Parashewanella spongiae: one gene and its partners. The protein of the gene in region 2 binds, or shares a complex with, the protein of the main gene of each other region. Links are inferred from orthologs where the notes say so. Each region holds a gene or a part of one and is shown on either strand. Other genes may lie near its edges.

Region 1 (10,803 bases), 1.6 Mb from region 2 along the record:
TGAGGCAGCAATTTGACTATCAAAATAGGGCACAGGTTGAACTTTACCGTAGTGGGCAAATATTTCTAAATCTTCACTGGCAGAATGAAGTAATTTAATGATAGATTCATCAACTAATAGTGACCAAAAATCAGTTAAGTTGAGTTCTGTTATTGGGTCTATCAAAGCCAGCGTATTGCCATCAAATACTTGAATTAAACCTAATTTAGCATAATAGCTGCGAGTTCTTACAAACTCAGTATCGAGTGCTAATACCTTACAATTCTTGCAAGACTCAACAAATTCATCCAATTGATTTTGCTTAGTTATCAGTACTGCTGAGGGTAGTTCTTGTTTCAAACTGATTAATGGCACACTATTTTCCTTAAGCCTTTACTTCATCTCGTAATTCACGACGCAAAATTTTGCCCACATTTGTTTTAGGTAACTCATCCCTAAACTCTATAAATTTAGGCACCTTGTATCCAGTTAAATGAATTCTGCAATGCTTAATAATATCTTTTTCTGTCAACTTCTTACTTTTACTCACAACGAATATTTTAACAGCTTCACCGCTGGCTTCATATGGAACACCTACTGCTGCAACTTCAACAACTTTAGGATGAAGTGCAACAACGTCTTCAATTTCATTTGGGAATACATTAAACCCAGAAACCAAAATCATATCTTTTTTACGGTCTACGATGAAAAAGAACCCCTTTTCATCCATGTAGCCAATATCGCCAGTTGATAACCACCCTTCTTTATCTATCACGGCTTTGGTTTCTTCTTCTCTTTGCCAATAGCCATGCATAACTTGAGGGCCTTTAACACACAACTCCCCAATTTCACCTTGAGGTAATACGTTTCCTGCGTCATCACGTATTTCTATAATCGTACTTGGGGCTGGAAATCCAATAGCGCCGTTATAGCCATCTAGGTCATAAGGGCAGCAAGTTACTAATGGTGATGCTTCCGTCAAACCATACCCTTCTAAGAGTCTTGTTTGTGTCATTTCTTGATATTTTTCAGCAACAGCTCGCTGTACAGCCATACCGCCACCAATGGATAATTTGAGGCCTGAAAAATCAATGAATTTAAATCGCTCATGATTGATTAGAGCGTTAAATAAGGTGTTTACACCTGTTAGGACTGTGAATTTGTATTTATTTAGTTCATCGATGAATGCTGGAATATCCCGTGGATTAGTAATCAATAAATTCTTACTTCCTTTGTGGACAAAAAGCATACAATTAACGGTTAAAGCAAAAATATGATAAAGCGGTAATGCCGTTACAACTAATTCATTACCGTCATCTAATACCGGTGAATAAGCGCCACTTGCTTGCAATACATTAGATACCACATTTTTATGAGAAAGCATTGCACCTTTAGAAACCCCTGTAGTTCCTCCGGTATACTGTAAAAAAGCTAAGTCATCTGGGACGATTTCTGGTTTGATATATTGCATGCGACGTCCAGCAGACAAGGCTTGTCTAAAAGACAGGGCATGTGGCAATGAGTATTTTGGAACAAGCTTTTTAATATACTTGACAACAAAATTAACTAACGTCCTTTTTGGTGTACTAAGTAAATCACCTAGACCTGTTATAATTACGCTTTCTACTGGTGTATCATCGACGACTTTTTCTAGGGTGCTCGCGAAATTAGATACAACCACAATAGCCTTTGCACCCGAATCATTTAACTGATGTTGTAGTTCTCTTGGTGTGTATAACGGATTAACGTTTACAACAATCATTCCAGCTCTAAGCACACCGAAAAGTGCAATCGGGTATTGAAGCAAATTAGGCATCATTAACGCTACGCGGTCACCTTTTTGTAAGCCTAAATCATTTTGTAGATATGCAGCAAAAGCTCGGCTTCTTTCTTCAAGTTTTCGATAGGTGACTGTGGCGCCCATATTCATAAAAGCAGGCGCATCAGAATATTTAGTTACAGCGGTTTCAAATAAATCAACTAAAGAAGAATATTGTGTTGCGTCTATTTCTGCCGGTACATTTTCCGGTAAATTATCAAGCCAAGGCTGATTCACATTGTTCTCCTAACTGCACCATGAATGAAGGTGTTATTCTGTTTAATATAATAATTTCGTTTATCAAGCTTTCATATGTCAAACGATACAGGATATCATACGCTTGTTTGAATTTTTGAATATTATCATCACATAATTAAAACGAGAATCCTAGAGACTATTCCCCTGTATCGCTCACATTTAAATCAAGTGTTTTGACTTATACCAATTACAGTAATTAAATGCTCAGCTCAGAGCTATGTATGCGCACAAAGTACAAACGAAATTGATGAAAACATAGTTTTTCTACGTTGAGATAATTTTGTGAAGTAATTTTTGCGCATACAAGCTCCCGAAGGGCCCGCTACAGGTTTCCAATACTGCGTTGTACGTTTTTGAATTATCCCGACATGAGCGCTAAGTGCGTTGAACGTCAGTTTTGTATGGCGGCCGGAGGGAATATAGTACTTCGAACATGCACCTTGTACTTAAAAGCCTTTATCTCTTGCTAAGTGAGAGATTACTGTTATTGGTATAAGTTATCTATATCTCTTAAACGGCATATCAGAACTTTTCTAATATCGATTTATCTCAAAAAATCAACTTCAAGAGTAATGGGAGTTTTTATTTGACGAAATCATTTATGGCTGACGCTGTGGCTTCGACATTTTCCATATGGACGTGATGACCACCTAATAAGGTTTTTACTTGATAGGATATAAAAATTTCATCTAACTCTATTGGCTTCTTTTGATCAGAGCTAACACTTTTATTCCCAACAATAATTAGAGTAGGAACTGAAATATTTGACACAATATTTCTTACTTGAGCCAGACTCAGACGCCATGGCGAACTTAGCATGAGTTTAGGATCTGTTTTCCAACAATAACCTCTCGTTGTTTTAAACAAATTACGATGCACAATTCTCTCGCAATTCTGATAGTCAAGATCTGTAACCTTAGCTCTTACTTTTGCCACATTTTGAACAGATGAGTAATATTTTTGATTTTTACTAAGCCTCAATTGCTTCTTATGTTGCTCAATGCTCTCCTGTAACCTTGATCCAGCCAGTGATTCCGGTTCGAAAAGCGGTGTTATTGACTCGATTAAAATTAATTTATCTATTTGATGACTAAATTGTGAAGCAAAGATTGCCGCAATTATCCCTCCAAAAGAATGCCCAATTAACCCTGCTACTCTCATGTTCAAAGTTTCTGAAAAGTGGCTAATCAGTAATTCGAGATCAAATACATAATCCATTAAATGTAGAGGATAGCCGGTTTGTCGATGTTGAGAGTCACCATGACCGGGCCAATCAATAGCGATAACTTGATGATCGTTAATTAGCTCTGCCATTTGTTCAAAACTATTCGCATTATCTAACCAGCCATGCAGCGCTAATAAAATTGGTTTGTTTGGATCTCCCCACTTTCGAGCAGATAACCTAATATGCGGAAGTTGAATATTTAAAACATTTTCAGAAGAGCACAGTTTACTCATTTTTTTGACCAACTAAAATCAAGTGTATTTTTTTGCAGAATACAATATCGCAATGTTTGTTGCGCACCAAATGAGTACCCACACTAATGCTGGAATCCATGTCATTTGGGCCAAACTGTATGCATCACCTTGTCTACCTACATTAAGTAATGTCACCACACTTGAAATACCGTTCAACATAATACTCATGCCGAACAGCTTAAAGAAATACTTTAACCATTTAGTATTTAAATATTTAAGTGATAAAAAGAAAGAGAAGCCGAGCACGATTAAAATCAAAATAGTAAGAAGATCTCGTGACCATAGAATCAGCACTAAAGAAATAATAGCCAGCATAGAGATTGAAAGGTATTTACTATATGTATTACTAGTAACTTTTGACAATTTGTATAAAAGAAACCCAAAAATAGGCGCACCAAAATAGCCACTGAAAGCAATAACAACGGCAATACCACCTAGACTAAAGCATAAGCCAGCACCGTTAATAAATAGTTGTATCCGACTGACTTCACCACCCGTCAATATTGCTGCGATAGCATGAGATAATTCGTGGAAAAAAGTCGCTGCCCATACAAAAGGAAGGTTTACTACTGGAATTTGCATTAATATTGCTGCAGCAATGAGGTACAACCAGAAATAAGTGCTATTTGAGCTAGAAATGCTTTTTGTTATTGTCATATCATTCTACTATTTTATGCTTTGATTAAAACTCGGGTTATGCGTAAGTATCAATACCGATACTATTGCGTATAGTCTCTCTTTCGACTGTATGTTGAGTAATTAAGTATGCCGAAATTGCTTTTTTGTTTTCAGGAGACTGTGAATCGAACTGAATTGTACTTTTTTCCCATCGCTCAATACTAATCATAGCCGATCGATTATCAGCAATAGCTGGCATTTTTTCGTCAGATGGTTGAACCTGAATTATTTGCTTTGAATCTTGTAACGTTGAAGGGATAGCCTTTGGGGCTGTCAACATATTACTAGAGCGTATTTGTGAGTACGACAATAGTGAAATGGTGTTCATGTCTATCCCTACATTTTTTAAAAGGTTTAATTCTTATACCAATTACAGTAATTAATCTCTCACTCAGCAAGAGCTAAAGGGTTTCAGTGCAAGGCACAAGCTCGAAGTACTATATACCCTAACGGCCGCCATACAAAGCTGGCGTTCAACGCACTTCGTGCTTTTGTCGGGATAATTCAAGTGCTTGTAACGCAGTAATGAAACCCTTTAGCCTTGCCCTTTGGGAGCTTGTATGTGTTCAAATTACTTCTCAAAATTGTCTTGACGTAGAGCAACTATGTCTTCATCAATTTCGATTGCACTTTGAGCACATACATAACTCTGAGTTGAGCATTTAATTACTGTAATTGGTATTACTATTTAGATTAGACAAACTCGCTAACGAACACAATTAAACGCAACAAAAAACTAACAACTAATATTTGTCAGTGTAAACCCATGAATGTTTATCCAGTAAAGCCTTAGATTTCATAGCCCGTCATTCCCGTAAAACAGGAATCCAGTGACTTTGGGTGTTCAAATAAAGCGCTAGATCCTCACTTTTGTGGGAATTGTGAAATTACTACATGGAGTTGTGCATATCACTCACTCATGCGGTTGCCCTGTAATACTTAGGATTATCGACCAGGCAATTTCTTCCAAGTCACCTTATCTCTAACGTAAACTGGTTTCAATTCATCGACTGTTGTAAACAAATTGCTATTCCATGCAGCTATAGCCAGTTTTAACATAGCTTCTGCTTTAGGAAACTTACACTCATTGTTTACAGCGACAAATGAAAAAACACTTAATAACTCTGGATAGGTGTCAAAGCCTGTTCCACAAACTACGACTTCTTGATTATTATTGAGTTTTGAGTCAATTTGATCTGGGGCACTGACGTTCTCATCGCTTATTCTATTCACAACGTTGTTATTAACTAAGTATTGAGCCCAATACACTTCACCCATTCGAGCATCAATCGCCGTCATTATTTGAGTAACTCCAGCATCTGCCGCTTGTTGAGCCATCGCATCTAGGGTCGAAACACCGTAAACCGGAATATTTTGCCCGAGCGCTAGCCCTTGTACCATACTGGTACAAATGCGTATACCTGTGAAACTTCCTGGACCACGGCCATAAACAATTCCATCAACATCTTTTATTGTGATACCTGCTTTTGTAAGGAGCGTATCAATCATCGGCAATAACCTTTGACTATGTTCTCTTGGAGCATCAACTTCTTCAGTATAAACCTTACCATAAACAGTAAGCGCAACAGAGCAGGCTTCTGTACAGGTATCAACAGCAAGCAGGGTTGCTTCAAAATTCGTCATATTATTACCACTGGTATTCGCGATTCACAAAAGTTCGGAAAGCTCAAAATTATATACGAATTAACCGAAAAACCTTAACGATTTACTCTATGAGTAGTTGATTAAGGCTAAATTATCTCAAGTTCAGGGTGAATTATCGACAAAACTCCTTTATTTGCCTAAAAATTCGATCGCTCGGGAATGGGATCGTGTTTTGTTCATTTCAGGAATGGACAGTAAGAAATTTTTACCATAATCGTGAGTCACAATTCTCTCATCAAATATCGTTATGAGCCCTTTATCGTTTTCATGACGAATTAAACGCCCAATACCTTGTTTTAGTTTTAGAGTGGCTTGAGGTAATACCGTTTCTATGAAAGGATCTTCACCATTTTCAGCAGCTCTGGCTGATCTGAATTTTGTAAAAAACTCTTCCGGTGAAGCGAAAGGTAATTTTTCAATGATAATATTGCTGAGTAAACGGCCTTTTATATCAACACCTTCCCAGAAACTATAAGTGCCAATTAAAACTGCGTTCCCTAACACTTTATATTTACTTAACAGTGTGTCTTTTCCTGCTTGCCCTTGCACCAACAAAGGGAACTCTATTTTATTCCTTAGCAAGGATGCAAGATGCTTAACGGTGTTATGACTCGTACAGAGAATAAAAGTTCTTCCTTGATTAATCTTTATAAGTTCAATGCAAATACCAAGCAATGCGTTGGAAGTTATTTGAGTGGAGTTCTCTCGTTTATGAGTGTATTCATTATTGTACCTTGGGACATATAACATAGTTTGAGCAAAAAAATTGAATGGACTTTCAATAATTGTACTTTTACATGATGACAAGCCTAAACGTGAAGAAAATTCATCTAAACTCTTATTATATGAGAGTGTTGCGGATGTAAAAATACAACTCACTCCTTCATTAAAGTATTGCTTAAACTTTCCCTTAACTGACAGTAAAGCGCTATTAAATGTTACAAAATTATTAGTGTTATCAAAAAAATTCACAATCTCGGCATCAGAACTTTTCAGCACGCTGACTAAACTTTCGAGTAATATCACGGCTGATGATATGCGAATATCAAACTCTTCTGATCTCCCCGATAATGAGCGTAATATGCCAATAAACTTGGTACAGTTATCAACCCATTCCCAGAGTAATACCGCGCGTTCTTTGTGTGTCAGCACTGAATTTACTATCACTTTCCCGCTGTAATTGGACATGAAACACTTTTTCCAATGCATGTAGGATAAATTCATTTTAGCTAAGGCTTGTTCGAAAATTTGGCTATCACCAATATGCTCACGATAACAATCAAATAAGTTCGTAATCACTGTGTCTATTTGTTTCTCTGATATACGCTCTCCACACATTACGCTTATTGTCTCTGGCAGCGAATGTGCTTCATCAAAAATAACAACTTCAGCTTCACCAATTACCCCGCTGCCACTTAAAAAATTAGATTGAACCTTTGAAAATAAAAGATGATGATTGGTGATTAAGATATTAGATTCTTCAGCTTTAGTTTTAGCTTTCCGACTAAAGCAATTTTGATAATAATGACAATGTTCACCAATACAATCATATAGATTAGTTCTCACTTTTTCGATTGCAATCGATTGTTCTGACACAGTCGATAAATTATCTAAATCTCCATCAATTGTATGGAGAGACCATTGTTTTATCCGTAGAAATTCGTCAAGCACAGATTCTGAATGACAAGTCGTTTCGGTTATTTCTTGCTCTAATTTAAAATGACAAAGATAGTTACTAATACCTTTTAAAATGGCAACTTTAATATCTTTATTAAGGAATTTTTTCGTAAACGGTAAATCTTTATCAAATAATTGTTTTTGTAAGTTTTTGGTTGCAGTACTAATAATGACTTTTTTCCCGCTCAGCACGGCTGGTATTAAATACGCATAACTCTTACCAATACCTGTACCGGCCTCGATGACTAGCTTGTGCTTTTTAGAAATACTTTCGGCGACTAATTCAGCCATGTCACGTTGACCTGATCGAAATTTAAAGTGCTTTAGCCCTTTTGAAAGAGAGCCGTTTTCCGTAAAAATTTCTACTACTTGACCAATCAAATTTTTCATTAAATATCTAAAAATAGAGAAGTGTTATCTACCTATTATTAAACATTGGCTTTATTTCATAAACTAATATATTTTTTTCATTTTTTATCTTGCATAAATATTTAAAATCAGTAAGACTAAAAAGTAATCAAATTGAATAAAACTTATCAACAAGGCAAAAACATGAAAGTACAACTTAACACTACTCATCAGCATCATCATCATATGAATTAGTCTTCGGTTGTACTCTGCCGAAGGACGATTCCTTCTGGTGGACTGTTTAAGTTGAAAACAAACCCCTGAAGGAATTCAGGGGTTTTTTAGTTTCAGAGCAAAATTATTTATTTAGGCTTTAGCGTTTCAAATTAACAGGACACATCCATGACATCGAATAGACTTAGAGTTGCACTACAAAAATCAGGTCGACTAGCAATCGAATCCCAAAAATTACTCAAAACCTGCGGGATAAAGTTCAACATTAATGAGCAGCGTTTGATTGTTCATTCAGACAATCTGCCTATTGATATTCTACGTGTTCGTGATGATGATATTCCCGGATTAGTGATGGATGGTGTCGTGGATATTGGTATCGTAGGTGAAAATGTTTTAGTCGAAGAGCAACTAGAGAGACAGATTTACAATAAACCAGCGAGTTATACTAAAATCCGCCAATTAGATTTCGGTTATTGTCGGCTTTCGCTCGCGGTTCCTGCGGAGTTTGATTATCAACAACCCAATTCTTTATCAAATCTCCGTATTGCTACAACTTATCCCAATTTACTCAAGCAGTTTATGCAAAACAAAGACATTGCTTATCAAGATTGTATTTTAAAAGGATCGGTAGAAGTCGCACCAAGAGCTGGGCTTGCAGATGCTATTTGTGACTTAGTTTCAACAGGTGCTACTTTAGAAGCTAATGGTTTAAAAGAAACAGAAATAATTTTTAAGTCAAAAGCTTGCATCATTCAATCCCCTGCTACACAACCCGATGAAAAGCAATTACTTATAGACACCATCATGTCTCGGGTAAATGGTGTTATTCAAGCAAAAGAAAGTAAGTACATTATGCTTCACGCACCTAAAGATAATATTCAGTCAGTAATAAACTTATTACCGGGAGCTGAAAACCCAACTATCTTACCCTTAAGTAGTTCAGGTGATATAGGAAATATGGTCGCCATTCACGCTGTTAGCCGTGAAGATGTCTTTTGGGACACTATGGAGCAACTCAAGCAACTGGGAGCGAGCTCTATACTTATTCTCCCCATCGAAAAAATGATGGAGTGAACAAAATGATGGATATCCTTCGTTGGAGCAAATTGACAGCATCAGAACAGCTCAAAGCACTCTCACGAGCCGACTTAGTAATGGATACAGATGTATCGACTCAAGTTCAACAGCTTGTTGATATTGTCAAAAAGAATGGTGACAAAGCCGTTAACGAGCTGACAAAAAAATACGATAACCTCGATATCGAAAACTTCAAAGTTTGTAATGATGAATTGAAAAATGCCAGTCGTTTGCTTGATAACAACCTAATTGATGCTATTCAAGTTGCTTACTCAAATATCAACACCTTTCATACTGCGCAGCTTCAACAGTCTATCAAATTAGAAACACAAACAGGCATTAGCTGTGAACTGCGCACAGAAGCGATAAACTCTGTAGGTTTATATATTCCAAGTGGAAGCGCACCACTCATTTCAACAGCATTAATGTTGGCGATTCCAGCACATATAGCAAAATGTGAAAGAATAGTATTGATGAGCCCTCCTCCGATTCATCCTGCAATACTACACATTGCTAATGTTTGCGGCATTAATGAGATTTATCAAATAGGTGGAGTGCAAGCCATCGCTGCGCTTGCTTATGGGACAAACACCATTAAGCCTGTAGATAAAATTTTTGGTCCGGGAAATCGATACGTAACAGCTGCTAAAAGTATCGTTGCTTTTGATGACCAAATAACCACAACGATAGACATGCCAGCAGGTCCTTCTGAGGTATTGGTTATCGCTGATGAAGATGCGAACCCATCGTTTATCGCTGCAGATTTGTTATCGCAAGCTGAACATGGCGAGGATTCTCAAGCCATTCTTATTACTCATTCAGAAAAACTGGCTTTAGATGTTGTTGATTCAATTAATACACAATTAGCTAATTTAAGCCGACAAAAAATTGCAAAAAAAGCATTATACAATAGCCGAGTGATTATTGTTGATTCAATTAAAGAAGCCATTAATTTATCAAATCATTATGCACCTGAGCATTTGATCATCCAAACAGAATCACCACGTGAGCATTTAAAACAAGTAAGAGCCGCAGGTTCGGTCTTTCTTGGTAAATTTAGCCCAGAAGCTGTGGGCGACTATGCGAGTGGTACCAATCATGTTTTGCCAACTTATGGTTATTCACGTTCGGTATCAAGCCTTACTCTCTCGGATTTTCAGAGAAAATTTACTGTTCAATCACTGACTTCTGATGCCTTAATGAGTTTAAGCAACTCTGTAATCACTCTCGCGATGAATGAGCAATTAGACGGACATGCTAATGCAATTGAAGTTAGAAAACGTTTCATCGAGGAGAATAGGTAAATGCCAGAATCTAATAGTAAAAAACAATTAGCAGAAGACTTATTTCGAGATGACATTAAGGACATTTCGACTTATCAAAGCGCTAGACGCATTGGTGGTGAAGGAAACATCTGGATTAACGCTAATGAATCTCCTTTTAGTAACTTCGCAACGAACACAATCGATTTAAATGGCATTAACCGCTATCCTGAGCCACAGCCGCAACAACTTATAGAAGCTTATGCTGCTTATGCTAATGTTGAAGCCGATCAATTACTGTGTTGTCGTGGTGCTGATGAGGCAATT
Region 2 (10,811 bases):
TAATGGGGTTAGGCGTTGATGCTGTTTTCGAAAAAAACGGAGCCAGAAATGTCGATTTCAGAACCTGTGAAGAAAAGCTGGGTAAGCGAGATGGTTTATTTAAGCTAATTCGTCCATCCTGTCCAGAATGGATGACCCCAGAGGATTACGCTCAAGTGCCAGAAGAGCTTATCGTCAGAATGGTAGGAACAAAGAAACGTATCATTGTTACCACGCTCACGGATAAAGAAGTCTATCCGAAGCAAGATATTATTGATTTATACGTTTCACGATGGCATATCGAGTTGGATTTTAGGTCAATCAAGACCATGATGAAAATGGATATTTTAAGGTGTGGTAGTCCAGATATGGTGCGTAAGGAAATTGATGTTCATTTGTTAGTTTACAACATGATAAGGGCACTTATGTGCCGAGCGGCAGAAAAAAAAAGGAATATCGCCTAGAGAGGCAAGTTTTAAAGCCGCACATGACGCATTACAAGATTTTCAGATATTACTTTTGCAAGCCACCGAAGGGATCATTGACACTTTATTGGATGTGATAGCAGATATTATCGGCGAGCATATCGTTGGCAATCGCCCAGGGAGAAAAGAACCGAGAGCAAAGAAAAGGCGACCGAAACCGACACCAAGGTTACAACATTCAAGAAAGCAAGCACGTAGGCTTAAGGTATATCAGAAGTAATTCTTAAGTTAGTGCCATTGATCTATAGTTCGAAATATAAATGATAAAAAAATTGCTCCAAACCCATTGAATATACACACATAAAACAGCTTATTGAACTAGGCTATTAACTAGTGCTTTAGCTTGCAATTGTTAGGGGAAATAAATATGGAAAATATCAGCTGGATTACAGAAGGGCTTAATTTTCTTGCCAGTCTATTCCTATTAGCCGTTGGACTTGGTGTACTTGCCATTATCTACATGTACTTTGTGGATAAAAAGCAGACGAAACAAGCCATTAGACATAACTACCCCGTTGTTGGCCGATTCAGATATTTATTTGAAAAACAAGGCGAGTTTTTCAGGCAGTATTTTTTCTCTCAAGATCGCGAAGAAATGCCATTCAATCGTGCTGAAAGGAGTTGGGTTTACCGTGCAGCCAAGAAAGCAGATCGTTCTATTGCTTTTGGTTCAACGCGTTTACTTGAAACCGAAGGTGCCATCATGTTTATGAATACGGCATTTCCCACATTAGATACAGATGCCGCACCATCAAAACCCCTTACCGTTGGCGAAGGTTGTCGTCATCCTTATACGACTTCAAAAATTTGCCACATTTCTGGAATGAGTTTTGGCGCTCTGTCGCGCCCAGCTGTACAGGCATTATCTAAAGGGGCGGCAAAAGCAGGTTGTTGGATGAATACTGGTGAAGGGGGGCTTAGCCCTTATCACCTTGAAGGTGGCTGTGATGTAGTTTTCCAAATTGGTACAGCAAAATATGGAGTCAGGAACTCCGAAGGTCACCTCGATGACGACAAATTAATGGAAGTTGCCGCTCATCCCGAAGTCAAAATGTTTGAAATTAAACTTAGCCAAGGCGCCAAACCAGGAAAAGGAGGAATACTTCCCGGTGTAAAAGTCACCCCTGAAATAGCCAAAATTCGCGGCATCCCTGTAGGGCACGACTCAATTAGCCCTAATGGTCACATTGAATTTAAAAATGTTGGGGATATCTTGGATATGATCCATCGAGTCCGCGAAGTGACAGGAAAACCCACAGGTATAAAAGCGGTAATTGGTGATACAACATGGCTTGATGACTTCTTCGACGAAGTAGAAAAGCGAGGGGTTGAAAGCGCACCAGACTTCTTTACGGTTGATAGTGCTGACGGAGGTACCGGCGCGGCACCACAATCTTTAATGGATTATATGGGATTACCACTTAAAGAAGGTTTACCTATTTTAGTTAACACGTTAAAAGAGCGAAATTTGAAGCAACGGGTCAAAATTATCGCTTCAGGTAAACTGGTTGTTCCTTCAAAAGTCGCATGGGCTTTAGCTATTGGTGCTGATTTTATCGCATCGGCACGAGGCAATATGTTTGCACTAGGCTGCATTCAAGCCTTACATTGCAATAAAGATACTTGTCCTACTGGTATTACGACGCATAACCCTAAGCTGCAACAAGGCCTTAATCCAATTGATAAAGCGGAAAGAGTAGCTAATTATAACCGTTATTTACATTATGATTTGGAGCTTATCGCCCATTCCTGTGGCGTCTCCGAGCCCCGAGAATTAGATCGCAATCATGTGAGAATCGTGATGGAAAACGGTTTATCGGTCTCATTAGACAAGTATTACTCAAACTTAAATCGGTAATTCATTTACCAATAATTTAACGGCTGCTATAAAATGCAGCCGTTTTTTTAAGTATTCTTTAACTTAAGTGGCTTGCTGATTCAAAATCTACCGTTAACGCAAAACATCCAACAGTCAAACACAAAAATAAACTCAAAGGAAATAACTATTTTTCTTGAAACATTCATAGATGCACTTCAATCGTTTATAGTTTTACTAGAAATAAATTTAAATTATAAATATTAATGAAAATATATTTAGTCGGTGGCGCAGTCCGAGACGCATTGTTAACTCTCCCAGTAAAAGACAAAGACTATCTTGTGATTGGAAGCACGCCTAAAGAGATGCTCAAACTTGGATATCAGCAAGTAGGAAAAGATTTCCCTGTATTTTTACACCCTAAAACTCATGACGAATATGCTCTTGCAAGAACGGAGCGTAAAACAGGCGTTGGATACGATGGTTTCAGTTGTGATGCTTCAAATTCAGTGACCCTTGAGGAAGATTTACTCAGACGAGATTTAACCATCAATGCGATTGCTCAGGACGAGCATGGGAAATTACATGATCCATATAATGGTGTTATCGATCTAAAAAACAAAGTACTTAGACACGTTTCTGATGCATTTATTGAAGATCCCCTTCGAGTGCTAAGAGTTGCTCGTTTTGCGGCTAGATTTTCTCACCTTGGTTTTACTATTGCGCCAGAAACTCTAACTCTGATGATTCAGCTTTCTTCGTCAGGTGAATTAAGCGAACTCAGCGCTGAACGCATTTGGCAAGAAACAGAAAAAGCACTGAGTTACGACCAGCCACAAGTTTATTTCGAAACATTGAACCAATGTGGAGCTTTAAAAGCGTTATTTCCGGAAGTAGCCGTTTTATTTGGCGTGCCACAGCCGAAGCAATGGCACCCAGAAATAGACACAGGAATTCATACTATGATGGTTCTAGAGCAAGCAGCAAAACTCACAATGGATAAACAAGTGCGTTTTGCTGCATTAGTTCATGATCTTGGTAAAGGCCTCACACCTTCTGAATTATGGCCTAAACATCATGGTCACGGACAAAAAGGTGTTGCTGTAATTAAGCAGCTATGCGAACGCTTGCGTATTCCTAATCAATATCGTGATCTTGCTGTAATTGTCAGTGCCCAACATCAAAACGTTCATAATGCAGCAGAACTTAAACCCTGTACGATTTTAAAACTATTTAACGCCATAGACATTTGGAGGAAGTACGAGCGCTTTGAGCAACTTTTATTCGCTTGTCACGCAGACTCTCGTGGCCGAACAGGTTTCGAGTCCATTGCTTACCCACAAGCGCAATATTTGAAACGGTGCTACCAACAAGCAAGTATGGTTTCAGCAAAAACAATAATAGAACAAGGGTTTGCAGGTTCAGAAATTAAATCACAAATAGATTTAAAGCGATTAGATGCCATAAAACACGTCAAGTTTGAATAATTAACTGAAATAGAATTTATTTGGTCGTAATAACAATAAAAAGACAAATATAAAATAAATTTATATCCTATAAACTTAATGTGTTACGGTCGTTAACTGAACATAAGCTTGCTAACAAAGAAGAAATATTTGAATTAACTTTAGCCAATTTGATTAATTCATGGCAAGTTAGATTCTTTATGACATAATTAGCTCGGTTCGATGGCAACATTTTGTAATCGAAGCATTTAATACAACCACTCTGTAAGGGATTTTTCATGAACAAAAAAGTACTAACAATCGCAGGTCTTGCACTTACTGCCCTATTAGGCGGTTGCGCGAACACTGCAGCTCTAGAAGAAAGTGTTGCTAACTTAGGTAATAAAGTTGATCAATTATCTGCAGAAGTTAGCTCTTTAAAATCAGAGCAAGGCCAACTTGCTTCTACTGTACGTAGTGCTAAATCTGCGGCAATGGATGCTAAAGCTGAAGCTAAGCGCGCTAACGATCGCCTAGATAACATGGCAACTCGTTACAAGAAGTGATTACTTCGCGATTGGCAAGGTAGTGATTACCTTGCCAGTTACTCATACCATTCTATTAAACAGAAAGCTCTCTCAACACTTCACAAGTATTAGCTTAAAAAAATAACCCCACACAATACCGCACCCAGTAGCAGACGATAAATCACAAATGGAATCATTCCCACTTTACTGATCACTTTCAAAAAGTAATGAATACAGATATAAGCCGATACAAAAGAAACAACTGTACCAAAAAATAGCGCATTCATGTCGATGCTTTGTGTACTTTGCAACAGATCTTTAGTCACTAAAATCGCCGCTCCTAATCCCGTTGGTATCGACATATAAAACGAGAACTTAGTGGCTGCTTCTCGACTCAATCCCATCATTAACCCTGCCGTCATGGTTACTCCTGAACGAGATGTGCCAGGAATGAGTGCTAACGCTTGAGCAACACCAATAAATAACGCTTTTTTCCAACCAGCTTGATACTCCGTCAGTTTCCGGTTTGATAAGCTATCAGCCCACCATAGCAACAAACCAAAAACAATGGTCGTAGTTGCGATAACTTCGATTGTTCGGAAGTTAGCTTTGATATAATCTTTGCCAAAATAGCCAAAAATTACAGCCGGAATCGTCGCCAAAATAATCCACCAAGCAAGCTTACTGTCAGGTGTCGTTTGCTGCGTTGCTATACTTTTGCTCCATGCGGTAAACATGTTCCATAATTCGGTACGAAAATAGATCACAATCGCAAGCAATGAGCCAGTATTCACTGCAACATCAAATGAAAAGCCTTGATCTTTCCAGCCCAATAATTGCGATGGTAAAATCAGATGGCCAGAGCTTGAAATCGGTAAAAATTCTGTCAGCCCTTGAATCAAGGCTAAAATAATAACTTGAAAAGTTTCCATATAATTAACCTAATTCTTCCATTTAAACGCTATCGGTTTTAGGTTTTGAGAAGCTTTATCATAATCCTCCCACATTGATTGAAAATCTTGATGTGTTTCAGGATGAATGAGTTCAGGCGCAATTTCAGCCATCGGCCACAACACAAAGGCATTATAAGTAATCTCAGGCCTTGGAAGCTGAACTGGGTGCATACAAATTTGATCATCATACAAGAGTAAATCTAAATCTAAAGTACGAGAGCTGAACTTTATCGCATTGGACTTTCTACCATTATTCTTTTCAATCGTTTTTAATACTTCAACAACTTCAGCAACACTCAAATCAGTAGTTGCGCCGACAACTGAGTTTAAAAAATCTCCGCCTTCAAAACCAACAGCTTCACTCTGGTAAATAGAAGATAAAATGAGCTTGCCAAAGATTGTTTCTAGTGCTTTGGTTCCACTTCTTATGTATTTGTCGGGCTCTATATTACTACCAACACTGATGTATATTTGTGCCACATCGCCTCCTGTGATTAAGTAACTTATTTCTAGCGTTGCCTTATTATTTCAACACCGACAGTATCAGCTTTCTCAATAGCCCCAGGCTTATGAACACAAACTTTTACCCACCTAACGTTAAACTCTGAAATCAAACACTGCGCTGTCATTTCAGCAACAGTTTCAATCAGTTCAATCGGTTTTTCTGTAATGAGTGCTTGGAGCCTGTTTGATACAGTCTCGTAGCAAAGTGCTTGACTATAGTCGTCGGCTTTAGCGGCATTACTGATGTCCCACTCCATATCAAGATCGAGGTAAAGGCTTTGTTCAAGCACTTTTTCCCAGTCATAAACACCAATTACAGTATCTATTTTCAATTGTCGAATTATCACTTTATCCATCTTCATGTCCTAAATACGTAGAGGTCTGATAAGCATTCAGCGACTTAATAGTTATAATGCCAGCCATAGCGAGATCCACAGTAGATTTTGCTCAGCAAAACTGAGTAAATTATAAGTTTGAAATTTTTATAAAATATTTAAAATACATACAAGGTTCTAACGATTTTAAGTCCGAGTAAAATACATTGAAAAATAAATGTTTCAGTTGAAATGTACTTTCAAACATTCGCTGTATAGTAAGAACATAGTCAGTAGTTTTGAAATCAAAGTGCACATGCTAATTTTTGTGGCGTGATAATACACGAATACTCATTTTTATAGAAGGTTACCGGCTCAGTGACAAAAATAATTTTAGTCCTTGCCGATTGATTGAAGTAATATGAGAAAGGGAATGAAAAATGGAAATTTTCACCCCTCTATAATAACTAATACCAATTACAGTAATTAAATTCCAAGCTCAGAGCTATGTATGTGTTCAAAGTACAAGTGAAATTGATGAAGACATAGTTATTACCGACATACACAGCTGTCGTTATTACATTGCTACGTTGAGACAGTTTTGCGTAGTAATTTGGACACATACAAGCTCCCGAAGGGCAAGGCTAAAGGATTCCATTACTAGGTTACAAGTTTTTGAATTATCCCGACAAAAGCACTAAGTGCGTTGAACGCCAGTTTTGTATGGCGGCCGTAGGTAATATAGTACTTCAAACTTGCGCCTTGTACTGAAATCCTTTAGCTCTTGCTGAGTGGGAAGTTAATTACTGTAATTGGTATAACCATTTGTATCATAGAAAGAACATACCAAAAATGAGCAAGTTAAGAGTAAGGAAGCCGATTTGAGCATAGTTGCACTCACTTTATTTATGATGGTAGCCGCCTATTTATTAGGCTCTATTTCGTCAGCCATACTTGTTTGTCGACTTCGCCGACTGCCAGATCCTAGAACTCAAGGTTCCGGCAATCCTGGTGCCACCAATGTACTTAGAATCGGTGGTGCAAGCTCGGCTGCGATGGTGCTCTTTTTTGACATGCTTAAAGGCGCACTGCCTACCTATATTGGTTATAAACTCAATATTGACTCAATATCGTTAGGCTTAATTGCAGTTACGGCGTGCATTGGTCATATTTTTCCTGTCTTTTTTGATTTTAAAGGCGGAAAAGGCGTTGCAACGGCTTTTGGAGCAATGGCACCAATTGGTGAAGGCTTGGCATTATATTTAATGGCAACTTGGGTTATTGTTGTATTGTTAACTCGCTACTCTTCTTTATCTTCAATCGCTACCGCACTTTTAGCACCTTTACTCACATGGTATCTTGACGAACGATTTACTATACCTGTAGCTATGCTCAGTATGCTCATTGTCATCAGACACAAAGATAATATTATTCGTTTAATTAATGGTGATGAACCTAGGTTTACCTTAAAAAACCGAAGCAAAAACAAGCAAAAAAAGTCTCCTTAAACCTAAATAAATCGGTTGGGAGCGTTCATATACGCAGAAAAAATTACTGATAGCAAGGTATGAATAGCAGCAAGTAGTGGTTACCGACATACAAAACTGTCGTTACTTCGTTTCTACTTGCAAAATTTATAACGCAGCTAGCGGTGGTTTTGGCAAGTATATGAATGTTCAGCACTCACCTTTTGGGTGAATTAGGGGTGTTTAGTTTTGTATTTAACTTCAATAGATTAAAGCTAAATTGTGCGTTCAACCGATTTATTTAGGCTGAACACATACATAGCTCTGAGCTGGGAATTTAATTACTGTAATTGGTATTACCACATGGAGTTGTACATATACCACTCAGTCGTGGGGTTGCCCTGCCCACATACCCGTGAAGGATAGTCGGAGGCTGGAAACGAAGTAAGGGATCTAGCGATTTAGAAAGTACCAATCTTTGTCATACCAGCGAAGGCTGGTATGACAATTAAACCCGAAGTGATTAAACTGGCTCTAATGTATCCAAAGGCCACCTTGGCTGTCCCTTAACGGATAAATCTTCAGTCTGCCCCGCTAACAATCGTTGAATACCTGCATAAGCGATCATTGCACCATTGTCAGTACAAAACTCAGGACGAGGATAAAATACCTCACCAGCTAAGCTAGACATCATTTCGGCTAAGTTCGCTCGTAATCTAGAATTCGCGCTCACACCTCCCGCAATAACCAAGCGGTTATATCCAGTCTGTTTTAGCGCTCGTTTACTCTTAATGATTAATGTATCTACAACCGCCTCTTCAAAAGCGCGCGCAATATTAGCACGTGTTTGTTCGTCATCGGGTTCTGCTGAAATAGTATTCGCAGCAAACGTTTTCAGCCCTGAAAAGCTGAAATTAAGTCCGGGTTTATCTGTCATCGGCCGAGGAAATTTATAATGAGTCGCTTCACCTTTTGCAGCCAGTTTCGCTAAACGAGGGCCACCTGGGTAATCGAGCCCCATTAGCTTAGCCGTTTTATCAAATGCTTCACCTGCAGCATCATCTACTGACTCACCTAACACTTCGTATTGACCCACGCCGTCTACTTTGACTAATTGAGTATGCCCGCCTGATACTAATAATGCGATAAAAGGAAACTCAGGTGGCGTGTCTTCAAGCATTGGCGCTAACAAGTGCCCCTCCATGTGATGAACACCTATGGCTGGAATACCTAATGAAAACGCTAGCGCGCGGCCTGCACATGCCCCAACTAACAATGCACCAACAAGTCCGGGACCTTTGGTAAAAGCAATGCCATCAAGATCGCTAAATTGGCAACCTGCTTCATCAAGAGCCTGTCTAATAAGCGGAATCACTTTTCTCACATGATCTCTTGAGGCTAATTCAGGCACGACACCGCCATAATCAGCATGCAGTTTCACTTGGCTATATAATGTGTGGGACATTAAGCCTAATTTTTCATCATAAACGGCGATTCCTGTCTCGTCACAGGAAGTTTCTATACCTAAAACCCGCATTTCTACTATTCTTTATAATCAATCAGGCGAACGATTCTACCCGTTGACTCATTGATTCACCAGCAATCGAAGCCATATAGACAAAAGTTCTATCTAACTCTTCGGTATTGCGCTTTACAAATCGTATCTTGTGAGTGTAAAATTCCGAACCAATTTAAAATCAACCTTGATTGAAAATTAACCCACATGGGTGTTTTCTTTCAAAATTAACTACACCTAAGGGGTGATGGCGTATGCCAATTGTTAAAGTACGTGAAAACGAACCATTCGACGTAGCTCTTCGTCGTTTCAAGCGCTCTTGTGAAAAAGCTGGAATCTTAGCAGATGTACGTGCTCGTGAATTTTACGAGAAACCAACGACTTGTCGTAAGCGCGCAAAAGCTGCTGCAGTTAAACGTCTAGCTAAGAAGCTTTCTCGCGAAAACGCACGTCGCGTACGTTTATATTAATCCACTATGAGCCTAATTGATCAGCTAAAAGACCAGATGAAACAAGCCATGATCGCTAAAGATAAAGCGAGATTGGGAACTATTCGTTTGGCACTTGCCGCCATTAAACAGATTGAAGTGGATACCCGCGAATCTCTGAATGATGATCAGGTAATAGCGGTCTTAACCAAAATGGTTAAACAGCGCCGCGATTCGATTGCTCAATATGAAGCAGCGAACCGCAGCGATCTTGCTGACATAGAAGCCGCTGAAGTGAATGTAATTAATACATTCCTTCCAAAGCCTCTAACTTCAGAAGAAGTTGACGCAATTATTGCGGAAACCGTCACAGAAGTAGGTGCAGCAACCATGGCGGATATGGGTAAAGTAATGGGTGCGTTAAAAAGCAAAATTCAAGGCCGTGCAGATATGGGTGCCATTGGTGCATTAATCCGTGCAAAATTGAAATAACCGCTTTTAACGTTACAGCAGGCCGTGCAATTGCGCGGCTTGTTTGTTTTAATCGGCATAAAGTGGAACTATGGCAATACCTCGTGATTTTATCAATGAGCTGGTTGCTCGCACAGACATAGTTGAACTCGTCAACCGCAAAGTGCCGCTCAAAAAAGCTGGCAAGAATTATTCTGCTTGCTGCCCATTTCACAGTGAGAAATCCCCTTCGTTCACTGTCAGTCATGACAAACAGTTCTATCATTGCTTTGGATGTGGTGTTCACGGAAACGCTATCGATTTCGTTATGGAATACGATCGTCTTGAGTTTGTTGATGCCATCGAAGAGTTAGCCTCACTGATTGGTTTAGATGTTCCTAGAGAAGAATATCGAGGCCCCAAAAAAGATCAAAACTTAAGCCGTGATCTTTATCAGTTGATGGATGAAGCCAATCGCTTCTATCAAACTCAACTAAGACAGCACCCAGAGAAAGAGAAAGTACTGAAATATCTTGAACATCGCGACCTATCAGCGGATGTAATAAGCTCTTTTGGTATTGGCTTTGCTCCAGATGGATGGGACAACTTGCTGGGTCGATATCGTGGCCAACAAGATTCACAGGACAAACTCCTTACCGCTGGCATGTTAATCGAGAAAGATAATGGTCGACGTTATGATCGATTTCGTGATCGGCTCATGTTTCCAATTAATGATAGACGTGGCAGAGTAATTGGGTTTGGAGGACGAGTATTAGGTGAAGGCACACCAAAATATCTCAATTCACCTGAAACACCTATTTTTCACAAAGGCAATGAACTCTATGGCCTCTATGAATTAAAACAAAAACATCGTAATCCTAAACAAATCTTAATTGTTGAAGGTTACATGGACGTAGTAGCATTAGCT
Region 3 (10,646 bases), 230 kb from region 2 along the record:
AAGGTTATTCACTTTTTTAATGCTGCTTACTGATACTTGGTACCGCTTAGCAATTTTAGATAACGAATCACCACGAACCACTTTATGTTTCATATTCTTTTGATTAGCCAGCAAAGTATCACTTGGTGCGTGTTGTTTAAAGTATTTCAACACCCCTTTATGCAGGGCTTTAGCTAATTTTTTTTGGTGACTACTAGAACGAAGCAGTTTCTCTTCTCTTGGATTTGAAATGAACCCTGTCTCAACCAATATCGATGGAATATCAGGCGATTTAAGTACGCCAAAATTGCCTGATTCAGGATGTTTTTTATGTAATTTGGTAACCTTCCCAACTTCTGAAACCAGTTGTGATGCAATGGTATGGCTTAGAGCCATAGATTTATCCGAAACCATATCAATTAAGGTCATAGCAAGATATTGTTCACTATCATTACCTTGGATAATACCACCAGCTCCACCGAGCAGTTCGGAGTGGCGCTCTTTTTGTTCTAACCAACGACCCATTTCTGATTTCGCACGGCCTTTAGATAACACCCAGACTGAAGCACCTCGGGGTTGCGGCGAGGTAAAAGCATCGGCGTGAATCGATATTAACAAATCGACTTTCTTTTTCCTTGCTAACTCGCTACGGCGGTTAATATTAACAAAATAATCACCTTTTCGAGTCATGTATGCCGTCATGCCTGGTGTAGCATCAATTAATTTTTTTAATCGATTAGCAATTTCGAAAACAACTTTTTTTTCAAAAGTGCCAGCAGGGCCAATAGAGCCGGGATCGTCACCACCGTGTCCTGCATCAATAGCGACAATGATATTACGCAGTTTACGGGTGGGCTGCTTCACGATATGAGATTTTGATTTGGCTAAAGGCTCAATATCAACAACAAGCCGATGACCATATGGGGCTGTTGGTGGCAATGAAAACAATTTTGATTTAACCGCTTGATTTAAATCTAAGACGATGCGAGCAGTGCTTTTTTTGGGCGATTTACTGAGTCTGATCCTTTTAAGCAATTTACTGCTATTTTTTATCTTTTTTAAATCAACTTTTAATTTCGTGTTTTCTAAATCAACAACCAAACGATTAGGCTTCGATAAAGTAAAGTGCTTGTATTTAACTTTAGTACCCAAATCAAGCACGATTCGAGTAGACTCAGGTGCAGCCCATACTCGAATACCCTTTAAAGTATTTGCCGCTATAACTTGCAGTGGCAGTAAGAATAATAAAGCAATACTCAATAATCGTGTCATTTGGTTCATAAAGATTCAGTTACTTATTTTATTTTTTCTATCAACTGCTTACCTTGACAAGAATTCGCTTGCATAACAAGTTCACGTCCATGATTAACATAATTTATTTCAATATTTATATCGGCATCAGCAAGTAAACCATAACCTCTATCTGGCCACTCGATAATACAAATGCTATCTTTTGAAAAATAGTCTCGAATCCCCATGTATTCCAATTCTTCTGGATCAAGCAATCTATACAAGTCAAAATGAAACACTTGCATATTGGCAAGTTCGTAGGGTTCAACAATGGTATATGTTGGGCTTTTTACTGCACCAACATGTCCTAGTGCTTGAATTAATCCACGTGAAAAAGTCGTTTTTCCTGCCCCGAGTTCACCAGAAAGATACATAGTAAAAGGAGGAGTAAGATACTGAGCAATCTTACAGCCTAACTTAACGGTGGCAGCTTCATCGATTAAAGAGAATGTGTGTTTTTGCATGATTTGATAACTACTGAATACACGTAAATAAATTATACCGAAAAAAAAGCTGAAACCATCAATGACTTCAGCGATTAATCACTATTTTTTGCAATAATTTTTGTAAAACTACTAAGGTACGCTCTAAACCGTTTGGCTACGCTGTAAATTTAATAGCCACTTACCATAGATAAAAATACCTACAGCTGAAATGGAGCCTATTGCTGCAATGATGTACCACGCCATGCCAACATTGTGTGTCGCATAGAGATATTGGGTTAATGACTGAGCACTTTCACCTGTATAACTGACTAACGTGGTAAATGCTTCTCCCTGAGGAATCGCTGTTACATCAGTTTGCGACATCCCACGCTCTAAAAGTAGGTCACGAGAAAAAATTTCTTTTGAGGCATACCATTCGTAAAGTTTTGGGCCAAAGTAACCTTCTAATCCCCAACCGATCCCTTGAGGCAACATAACAAACCCTAAATACATGGCTTTTTTCCCCTCTGGGGCAATATTGCCCATGAACTCTCCCTTTTTAGGGCTGATCATCATTTCACCGAGAGAAAAAGTCGCAATCGCCAACGCCATAATCCAAGCCGCATTAGTTGCTCCAATCAACAAGAAAGCAACAATACTCAATATGCAACCAGAAAGCATGGCACTTGTAACACGATATTTTGCGGTTAAGGCCGCGACTAAAAAGCAGGTAGTCATGATCAATGCGGCATTAATATTGATCATACCTTCAGGCAAAATTCGAGTCCCTTCAAAATCCATAGCCAGCAATTTTTGCCAGAACACACTCGGAGTTTCACCGCCAAACAAACTCGTCACAAGTACACTCGTATCAACCCACTCAGAAATATGAATAGGAAGTACATCAAAAAGTGAGTTAAACAAAAACCAAAATCCAGAAAACACCAACATGTAGTAGATTACAATTGGCTTTTTTAATTCTTGCCACGCGTCTTTCCACAATACTTGTTGTTTAATTTCACCGCTTTTAATTTGTGCTTTACGCGCTAAACGTGCTTCTTTACCTGGCTCTTTATAAGCCAACAGAAAAACAAAGTTAATTGAAATGATAGCTGCACAAGTATAGAAGACATTTTCCCAAGCTAGCTGACGCATATGAGCCGCTACAATAGGGCCAATAAAACCGCCAACATTTACGATTTGATAAAAAATACCCCACGCCATTGAGGTATTATTACGATTAGTAGACAGTACCATAGTCCCTTGAATACCCGGCTTAAAGATACCTGTACCACCCGCCAAAAGCATTGCACCAATTAAGAACCCCCAAAATGATGGGAAGAACGCCATCACCAAATAAGCGCCAATTTTAATGACTGTAGAAGCGAAAATGGTTTCTTTGTAACCGACTCGGTCTGATATACCACCAGTAAACACAGGAACAAAAGTTTGCGTTATCGCAAACCAAAACATGATCACACCGTAATCGCCTAAACTAATCCCAAGACCACCTTCGGAGGTAGGCGCTTGAGCATATAAAGAGGCGGTTGTTTTTACACCATAATATGAAACACGTTCGACGAGCTCCATACCACCGACAAGCCAGAAAACATAGCTTAAACTGGCAATGGAAGCCCACATGCCTAACTGTTTGACTTCTCGCAGATCATTTCCCAACTCGGGGTTACTCATATCCTGCTCCTTTGTTATTTTTTATCATCCACAGCTTTGAGCAACTAAAAACACACATATTATGATTAGATACTTAATTTATTATCAGTAAATGAATTTCTTCAAAGGGGATACTTTACCTAATTTGTAGCAAAAGGCCAAAACTGAATAGTCAAAATCAAAGTTAAAAAATACAAACCCAAAACGATTACCACTTTAAAAACAAGGAAATAAATAACAATGATGAACCTAAATAAATCGGTTGAACGCACAATTTGACTTTAATCTAATGAAGTTAAATACAGAATTAAACAACTCAAATTAATCCATTAGGTGAGTGCTGAACATTCATATATTTGCCAAAATCACCGCTCGCTGCGTTATAAATTTTACAAGTAGAAACGAAGTAACGACAGTTTTATATGTCGGTAACCACTACTTGCTGCTATTCATGCCTTGCTATCAATAATTTTTTCTGCGTATATGAACGCTCCCAACCGATTTATTTACCGTGAAAATAGCCGATAACACCTATTCCCAAGCCTGTTAGTGAAAGCATAAAAGCTAAAAATCACTTCGCCTTTAGCTTAGGTTGGAAATAATCTTCAAATCTCAGCGAATACAATTTTCATGGTGTAGGGTGATAGAAAAATAGTAGCCAAAGTAAACGCATATGACATCTATGCCTATCATGAACGTTTAGGATGAAAAACAGAATACCTTAGCAAGAATAAATACTAGTGCCTGCAAAATATACACTGTAGACTTATAAGTAATTGGATAAATTCAAGTTTGAGGTGCACAGTCATGGCCCTTACTTCAACACCTGCATCAGAGTCAGTACCAATAACCCTATTCTGTTACTCTGAAAAATTAATTTCGATTAGCGCTGACAGTAAAACTCTAACAAAGTTAACCGCCAGCCACTCCCAAAAATCAGTAGTGCATTTCAAATTTGTAAATAAAGAGGGAGTAGTTTCAAATTCAAGAAAATATTGTGTTTCTTGTGAACAACGTGCTAAAGGTATCGACTTAAAATGGGTTGCTAAACCGTTAAGCATAATCGTAGAAGACTTTCATTCAGAGAATGAAAAATTAGCCATAAAATATTTTGTAAATCGACTTAATGGTAAAAACTATTGGAATTTTTACAACGAAATATTACAAAGCCGATGTGAAGCTGTCCGATCATTTCTTGAAGATGGTATCAATTTAAACCTCCACACTAATGAGGTTATTTACCCAGTAGACAAGTACGCATTTCCAATGAAAACGCGTTTTAAGTTATTTTCAGAGACTGAGTTTTTATTTGGAAACCCAGATCAGTCTGTATTTAATATCCAGTCTTCCCAAACAGCCCTTCATTTAGCGGTCATGACTGGCTCAACTGAAATATCTAAACTGTTAGTCACACATGGCGCGCCCATAAACGCCCAAAACCGACACGGGAACACACCGTTAATCGGAGCAATTTTATGTGCTCACGAAGAAATGGCACTCTTTTTTATTGAACAAGGGTGTGATGTTGATATAAAAAACAGCTCAAAATGCCTTGCTTTAGGGCATGCAATCAAGAAAAAGCTCATAAAGGTGGTAAAAGCCATCGCCCCGAAAACAAAGCATATTAATGAGCCCTCATCTAAGTCTGGTTCTTTTTTAGCCCTAGCCGCCAGCCTAGGATACAAAGAAATTGTGTCTATTCTTCTTGAGAATGGTGCCAATCCAAGTCATGAATCAAACAGCCTGCTTCCTGTTCACTTCGCGGTGCTAAACAAGCACTTAAATACAGCGAAACTTATGATCAGTCAAATACGAACCAGAAAAGAGTTTGATGACTTGGAATTCGAGCAAATGGGGAGGCAATCATTAACTTCATTAATAAAATCAGAAGTTCCAGCTCAGTATCAAGAAGAGTTGATGGTTCTTTTGCGAAATAAGCTGGCAACCTTACCTAATTAAACTGAGCTCGGCGTTAGCAAACCTCAGGTTAATTTCTCACTCGTTTTGCATTGTAACCTATTTGACCAGTATGCCGACTTCGACGTTTAACCTAAAATCATCAGTTGAACGCTGAGTATATGAGTAACTGCTTGAGCAATATGATGAAATTTATCATCATGGCTTTCACCCAATGAGTGAAGTGCTCTACGCTCACAAGCTTGCTAAAATAACTGCTATCTGCGTTGTAACTTTTGCAAGTAGAATAACTACTTGCTGCAAGCTACGCCTTTCTATCAGACATTTTTTCTACGCTTGAGAACGCAGTCAACTGATGTTTCTAGGTTTAACCGTCTTTAAAAATTGTCGGACAGTTATTAATTCGCCCCAAGGGGCTAAGAATTAAAACCGAAGTGATTAAAAAGAATAAAGTAGTGTGAGCGTGGTTTCTGTATCTGTGCTTTTGATATCGTCGAGTGGCTTATTGTTATAGCGTACTACCACTGCAAACTTCATTGCCAAAGAATCGATGACTTTAGCAGTTATCGACGATTCAGAGCGCACATCAAGTCGATCACCAAGATCAACAATAAATTTTTGTTGGAATTTAGAACTTTCACTTAGACTTGCTTGATAATCAACGACACTATGCAGCACCATGTTGCTTTCTTTGCTGCTTCCTGATTCTAAGGCTTGCTCTGCCGTATACTTGTCGTAAATGTAACCAGGACCAACTTCAGCACGTAAAAAACTATGTTCATCATCAAAAAATTTATGACCATAGCCTATAGCTGCAGTAATGCGATAATCAAAACCACGAAATTCATCAACTTCATAACTGCCATTTGCAAAAACGTAGTTATCTTCATTAAACATATAGTTACCTTGAGCGCCGGCTTGATAACGTTTCGCAGTAACGGAATTATCATCTTCTTTATAAAGCCCTTCAATAATGTATTCGTTTTCCCAATCACCCAGCTTATGTTTCAAGTCTAACTTAGCCTTAACCGATGAGGTTTTGGTGTTACCTGTTGTTAATGTTGCCCCAACTTCAGCATCACCACCTAAGGTCTTATCACTTTCAACAGATTCATTGCCAGCGAAAACAGATGAAGACAAAAAAAACAATACATAACAAGCGAATAACGGTTTCATTTGCTTTATACCCATAATAATTGCACATTTCGCACAGCTTAAATTTTCAGCAAAAAATGTCAATTATTATTTAATAATTTTCCCTCAAATATTTTAAAAACTAACCTTTAGGGAGCTATCGATTTAGAAAGTACCAATCTTTGTCATACCAGCGAAGATAATTGGCTGGCATCCAGTGACTTTTATAGAAAAAGTAAAGGTACTAGGGGCTGTTGATCTTTCGTGATTGTTTTTGCAGCGATAAATTGGTTATTTTATGCAAGGCAGAGTTTGTGAGGTTTGGTTATTATCCACATACAAAACTGTCGTTACTTCGTTTTCAAATAAGAAAACGATAACGCAGCACCTTTTATTTAGAAAGAGCGACCAATTTACGCTCTCTCTTTTTTCGATGCTTTTGAGCATTCACTGTTCTGTGTTGTGTCCAGCTCACTTAGATGGCTAAGAATCACTGCTCACGCCTTGAACCTAAAAACATCAATTGAACGCTGAGTATACGAGTAACTGTTTGAGCAATACGATGATTTTATTATCATTTTTTTCACCCAATGAGTGAAGTGCTCTACGCTCACAAGCTTGCTAAAATGACTGCTATCTGCGTTGTAACTTTTGCAAGTAGAATAACTACTTACTGCAAGCTACGTCTTACTATCAGCCATTTTTTCTACGCTTGTGAACGCAGTCAACTGATGTTTCTAGGTTGAACAGATAAATGCTCAAATAGCACAAAATTTAATCCTGAAAGATCAACAGACCTAAGACTACCGACATACAAAACTGTCGTCATTTCGTTTCCGGCCTGCGCTGGAGTGACGAGAACTCATCAGTATACTTTCTTCCGCAACTTTCCTTAGTCGTCTTTCAAGCGCAATTTATTTTGGCAAGCGTTCAGTAAGTAAGCTCAATTTATACTCTCTTAATATACCGTTTGATATATTGTTAAACACTGCTGTTTTATACTGTCTATTAAAGGCTACGTAGATTCTTGACTTAATTTGCTCTTTTCCTTCTGTAGATATCGTAAACGTCTCTTTATCAGCCCTTTCAATTATCCAACCTTTGATTTGTGACCGCTGTTCTTCTGTTAACTCATTAAACAGTTTATTAGCCAATGCAGCGCTACCTGAATGTAACAATTCCTTATTTGATGAAGTCACATGAGCAGAATTTGATCGAACTGCCACTTTCGACTTTTTAGTTTTAGGCAAACCAGTAATCTTTGGGTCACTTCGTTTTGACTCGATCTTCTTACCGGATATATGGCCCCTGTTGGCAACTAAGTCATTTCTTTTTGACGCTACTGATCTTGGTTCTGGTTCCAGTGTATGAGGTTTATTTCGCTTAGCCACGACAAGTAAACCTGATAATCCGCCAGATTGAGGCAGGCTCCCTGTATCAGAATCAGTATCAGTATCGGTTTCACCCTCAGATATCGAGGTACATTCAGAAAATTGATTTGACGTTAGACTCTTTGGATGTAAAGTTGTAAACATTGGATTTTGTGACTCAGCGACAACTGCAAGTAGCTCTAAAGGGTTACAAGGTAATTCGGGAGTCCTAATATATTCTGCATTATCTTCTACTGCTTGGTTACCTTGCATTGGTGACATCGCTAATGCAGAAGAACTTAAAGATGAAGAAAGTATTTCAGGTGGTGGCTGAGGTGACGATGACCACAGATAAAGTGGTTTCCCTTTAAAATTTAAATCAACACTCGGATTTGTCCAAGTATTTTGAATCTCTTTTTTTATTTGCGTTTGAACTGGTAAAGGAATTTTATAAAGCTTTTTAATACGTTGATTTTCTAAGCGTTGCCTCTTGGTTGTTAAGTGAGTAACTTCCACTGCATCGGAAGTTCTTTGGCTTCCAGCACAGGGATACAAAGCGCTCTTTATTATTGGTGTTTGATGCATGGGAGGAGTCATATCTATAAGTGGTGGTGGTAGTGGTAGTTGTTGTTCTTTTGGAAAGTTTTTTGGTGAATAATAGGTTATGTTATTTCGTTCTAGATTTACTTCTGCTTTTGCCTGCGTTTGAAGTACTGCCCTTGGGACACTCTTTGCACAAACCGGTAGTCGCACAGATTTGTATGTACTTCCCCATAACCCTTTAACGCATAGGCCTCTTTGGTGTTGAAGATGTCTTTTAGGGGCTGAATTAACCGATAGCGCTCTATCACTAGGTGAAATTATTGGTGTTGAAGAATAAGCTAGTGTCATAGATGAGGTGCTTGCTTCACTCAATGGCAGCGAATTCAATGGAGGAGAATCATCACTCGACTGTGGAGGAGTGATAAAAGTTGCAGCAGTACCTTCATTAAATTTTTGCACACTTGCAGACATAGCCACTTTATTTTTATCAAAGCGTTTAATTTTTTGCTCAAGATCTTGTTTAGTCTTTTTCAATTCGGTTTCTTTCATTAGCGCTTGACGTTTAACAGCTTCGTTTTCTTTTATTTCTCGTGCCACTACTCGTCTTTGTTTCGATAGTTCTTCTAGTTGACGCTTATCTTGCTCTTCATTTTTTTGTCCTAAAAGCTGAACAGCACTTTGTAGTAGCTCAGGCTTAGTATTCGGTAAAAATACGATTAATGTTTCATCATCGGCTTCATTCGCGCCTAATTGTTGAAAACTAACCACATGATGTGTGAGCCCACGCTTCATTGTACTGCTTAAGCCGAATTCAAATTTATTTATATTGTTTGACACTAACAAGTTATTTAGATCTTCAACACTGTTTTTTGCGTTGTCTGAATCACTAATAAAGTTGATTTGCCAAACCTTCGTCATTAAGTCAGCTAACAATATTTCTGATTTTATGTCCAAAATTGTTTTTAAAAATAAAGCAACTGAAGCATAGTCTTCTGAGGTTACTAGTGATGCATTTTTAATACTGGCTGCTTCAGTTGTTTGATAAGATTGCCTGTAAGTAGATACTGAAGCCGCAGATAACATCCAAACTCCCACATATAAAAATTTGATTAACCAGCATCAAATTAAGTTGAATAAACTTCATTTATTAATTTAATTTCAGCTAATGTTTTCAAGAACAGAATTCAGGATGATAACGAGTAAATCAAAATAGTTTAACAACATAAAGTAGGTTTAATATTTGCTTAATCTGTAATTAAAAATTACAAGTTTTGCAAACTGAGCAATAACTATTATGCAATCAAAACCATCGCTTATATTCATATTAACTTTCGCCGTAATGTCTCATATTTTACTCATTTATCTTTCGTTAACTTATACCAATTCGTATATATATTAAGCCATCCTAAGATTGAATTAAGTGATTAAAAAAGATTAGTCTTAGTTTTTATTTTTCTATTATATTAGGCACTGATTATGATCTCAGCTGCTAGCACAACCTTTGCTTCTACATCAGTTAGAATAGTGAATGCTTCCCCGAAAGCTCTATCAACCTCCATGAGTATTCAATCCTCAAGAAAAAATTTTAAAGTCCAGTCAGGCGGGAAAAATGGAGGTTCTGGATCTGTTCAGTCTATTAAGCAAGGAGAGAAGATCAGTTCTGCTTCAGCAGCATCATCACCCAAAATTCGTCAACATTTTGCAGCCTTTAATCAACATGGGGACACTTACCCTTCCCATAGATATCTTCTGCAATGTAACAGCTCTGGCACACGATTAGTTATCAGGCAACAATCAGCCTCTGAATCAAGTCAAGAAAATAAGGAATGGCATCTAGAACCGGCTCTTTCAACAGCTTTAAGAAAAACAGCAACTCATGCAAGCCAACTATATACGATTCAAACGTCCGACTCTTTGAATGATATGAATCAATATGTATTTTGCATAAGTGGTGATGGTAACACGGTAATTATCAGAGATGCTGATGAAACAGGAACACTTTTAACGAAAGACACGGAATCAAAGGCCAACATTTTGGATGATGACTATAGTCAAAATACATAAAAAAAGCCCGCAAGTCAGCGGGCGATATATTATCAAAAATCGAGCATTAATTAATCTTTGGATCGAGCTCGCCTGCTTGATAAGACTTGTACATAGCTTGCAAAGATTTTGGCTTTATTTTAGACCCCATGCCCGCACAACCAAATGCTTCGTAGCGTGTAGTACAAATATCTGCCATAGCTTCCATTGATGCTTTTAAGAACTTACGCGGATCAAATTCGCTTGGATTTTCAGCTAAGAATTTACGTACCGC

The links.
Region 1: the proteins of tsaD (region 2) and tsaB are in contact, whole or in part, in a solved structure (PDB 4WQ4), measured with the Escherichia coli proteins. The link is inferred for Parashewanella spongiae from one-to-one orthologs.
Region 3: the proteins of tsaD (region 2) and tsaE are in contact, whole or in part, in a crystal structure (PDB 6N9A), measured with the Thermotoga maritima proteins. The link is inferred for Parashewanella spongiae from one-to-one orthologs. Residues at the interface, in WP_004082750.1 of Thermotoga maritima: Cys10, Asp11, Arg49, His50, Leu82, Gly84, Gly135, Gly136, Glu154, Thr155, Leu156, Asp157, Asp158, Ser159, Glu162, Asp165, Lys166, Arg169, Leu170, Tyr175, Lys213, Thr214, Leu217, Tyr218, Gln221, Arg222, Asn324; in WP_004082108.1 of Thermotoga maritima: Leu37, Gly38, Lys46, Lys57, Val59, Lys60, Ser61, Thr63, Phe64, Thr65, Leu66, Met67, Val69, Pro71, Tyr82, Arg83, Leu84, Asp86, Asp88, Phe89, Asp93, Ile128, Asp130, Glu131, Arg134.

What each region holds. Positions count from the first base shown.
Region 1 is NZ_CP037952.1:2,666,069-2,676,871, reverse strand. Bases 4,009-6,909 are described here. They hold tsaB (tRNA (adenosine(37)-N6)-threonylcarbamoyltransferase complex dimerization subunit type 1 TsaB), read right to left. Parts: upstream 5,858-6,909; coding sequence 5,159-5,857; downstream 4,009-5,158. Other genes in these bases: E2I05_RS10385 (ATP-dependent DNA helicase), read right to left, coding at 6,008-6,909; E2I05_RS10395 (hypothetical protein), read right to left, coding at 4,230-4,541; E2I05_RS10400 (M50 family metallopeptidase), read right to left, coding at 4,009-4,192. In the rest of the region: rnd (ribonuclease D), read right to left, coding at 1-345; long-chain-fatty-acid--CoA ligase FadD, read right to left, coding at 365-2,035; E2I05_RS10405 (alpha/beta fold hydrolase), read right to left, coding at 2,639-3,526; more of E2I05_RS10400, read right to left, coding at 3,533-4,008; more of E2I05_RS10385, read right to left, coding at 6,910-7,945; hisG (ATP phosphoribosyltransferase), read left to right, coding at 8,306-9,211; hisD (histidinol dehydrogenase), read left to right, coding at 9,220-10,518; hisC (histidinol-phosphate transaminase), read left to right, coding at 10,519-10,803. UniProt on the Escherichia coli protein: Required for the formation of a threonylcarbamoyl group on adenosine at position 37 (t(6)A37) in tRNAs that read codons beginning with adenine.
Region 2 is NZ_CP037952.1:4,254,653-4,265,463, forward strand. The notes cover bases 7,020-9,928. They hold tsaD (tRNA (adenosine(37)-N6)-threonylcarbamoyltransferase complex transferase subunit TsaD), read right to left. Parts: upstream 9,027-9,928; coding sequence 8,013-9,026; downstream 7,020-8,012. Other genes in these bases: plsY (glycerol-3-phosphate 1-O-acyltransferase PlsY), read left to right, coding at 7,020-7,531; rpsU (30S ribosomal protein S21), read left to right, coding at 9,260-9,475; E2I05_RS16915 (GatB/YqeY domain-containing protein), read left to right, coding at 9,482-9,925. Outside these bases: E2I05_RS16860 (IS4 family transposase), read left to right, coding at 1-443; E2I05_RS16865 (hypothetical protein), read left to right, coding at 499-684; E2I05_RS16870 (FMN-binding glutamate synthase family protein), read left to right, coding at 832-2,322; E2I05_RS16875 (multifunctional CCA addition/repair protein), read left to right, coding at 2,547-3,767; E2I05_RS16880 (Lpp/OprI family alanine-zipper lipoprotein), read left to right, coding at 4,025-4,291; E2I05_RS16885 (undecaprenyl-diphosphate phosphatase), read right to left, coding at 4,381-5,184; folK (2-amino-4-hydroxy-6-hydroxymethyldihydropteridine diphosphokinase), read right to left, coding at 5,194-5,685; folB (dihydroneopterin aldolase), read right to left, coding at 5,715-6,065; more of plsY, read left to right, coding at 6,905-7,019; dnaG (DNA primase), read left to right, coding at 9,996-10,811.
Region 3 is NZ_CP037952.1:4,494,177-4,504,822, forward strand. What follows is about bases 5-2,748. They hold tsaE (tRNA (adenosine(37)-N6)-threonylcarbamoyltransferase complex ATPase subunit type 1 TsaE), read right to left. Parts: upstream 1,734-2,748; coding sequence 1,275-1,733; downstream 5-1,274. Other genes in these bases: E2I05_RS17870 (N-acetylmuramoyl-L-alanine amidase), read right to left, coding at 5-1,260; E2I05_RS17880 (MFS transporter), read right to left, coding at 1,857-2,748. Outside these bases: more of E2I05_RS17870, read right to left, coding at 1-4; more of E2I05_RS17880, read right to left, coding at 2,749-3,386; E2I05_RS17885 (ankyrin repeat domain-containing protein), read left to right, coding at 4,173-5,324; E2I05_RS17890 (DUF481 domain-containing protein), read right to left, coding at 5,721-6,458; E2I05_RS17895 (hypothetical protein), read right to left, coding at 7,331-9,412; E2I05_RS17900 (hypothetical protein), read left to right, coding at 9,806-10,393; fba (class II fructose-bisphosphate aldolase), read right to left, coding at 10,440-10,646. UniProt on the Escherichia coli protein: Required for the formation of a threonylcarbamoyl group on adenosine at position 37 (t(6)A37) in tRNAs that read codons beginning with adenine.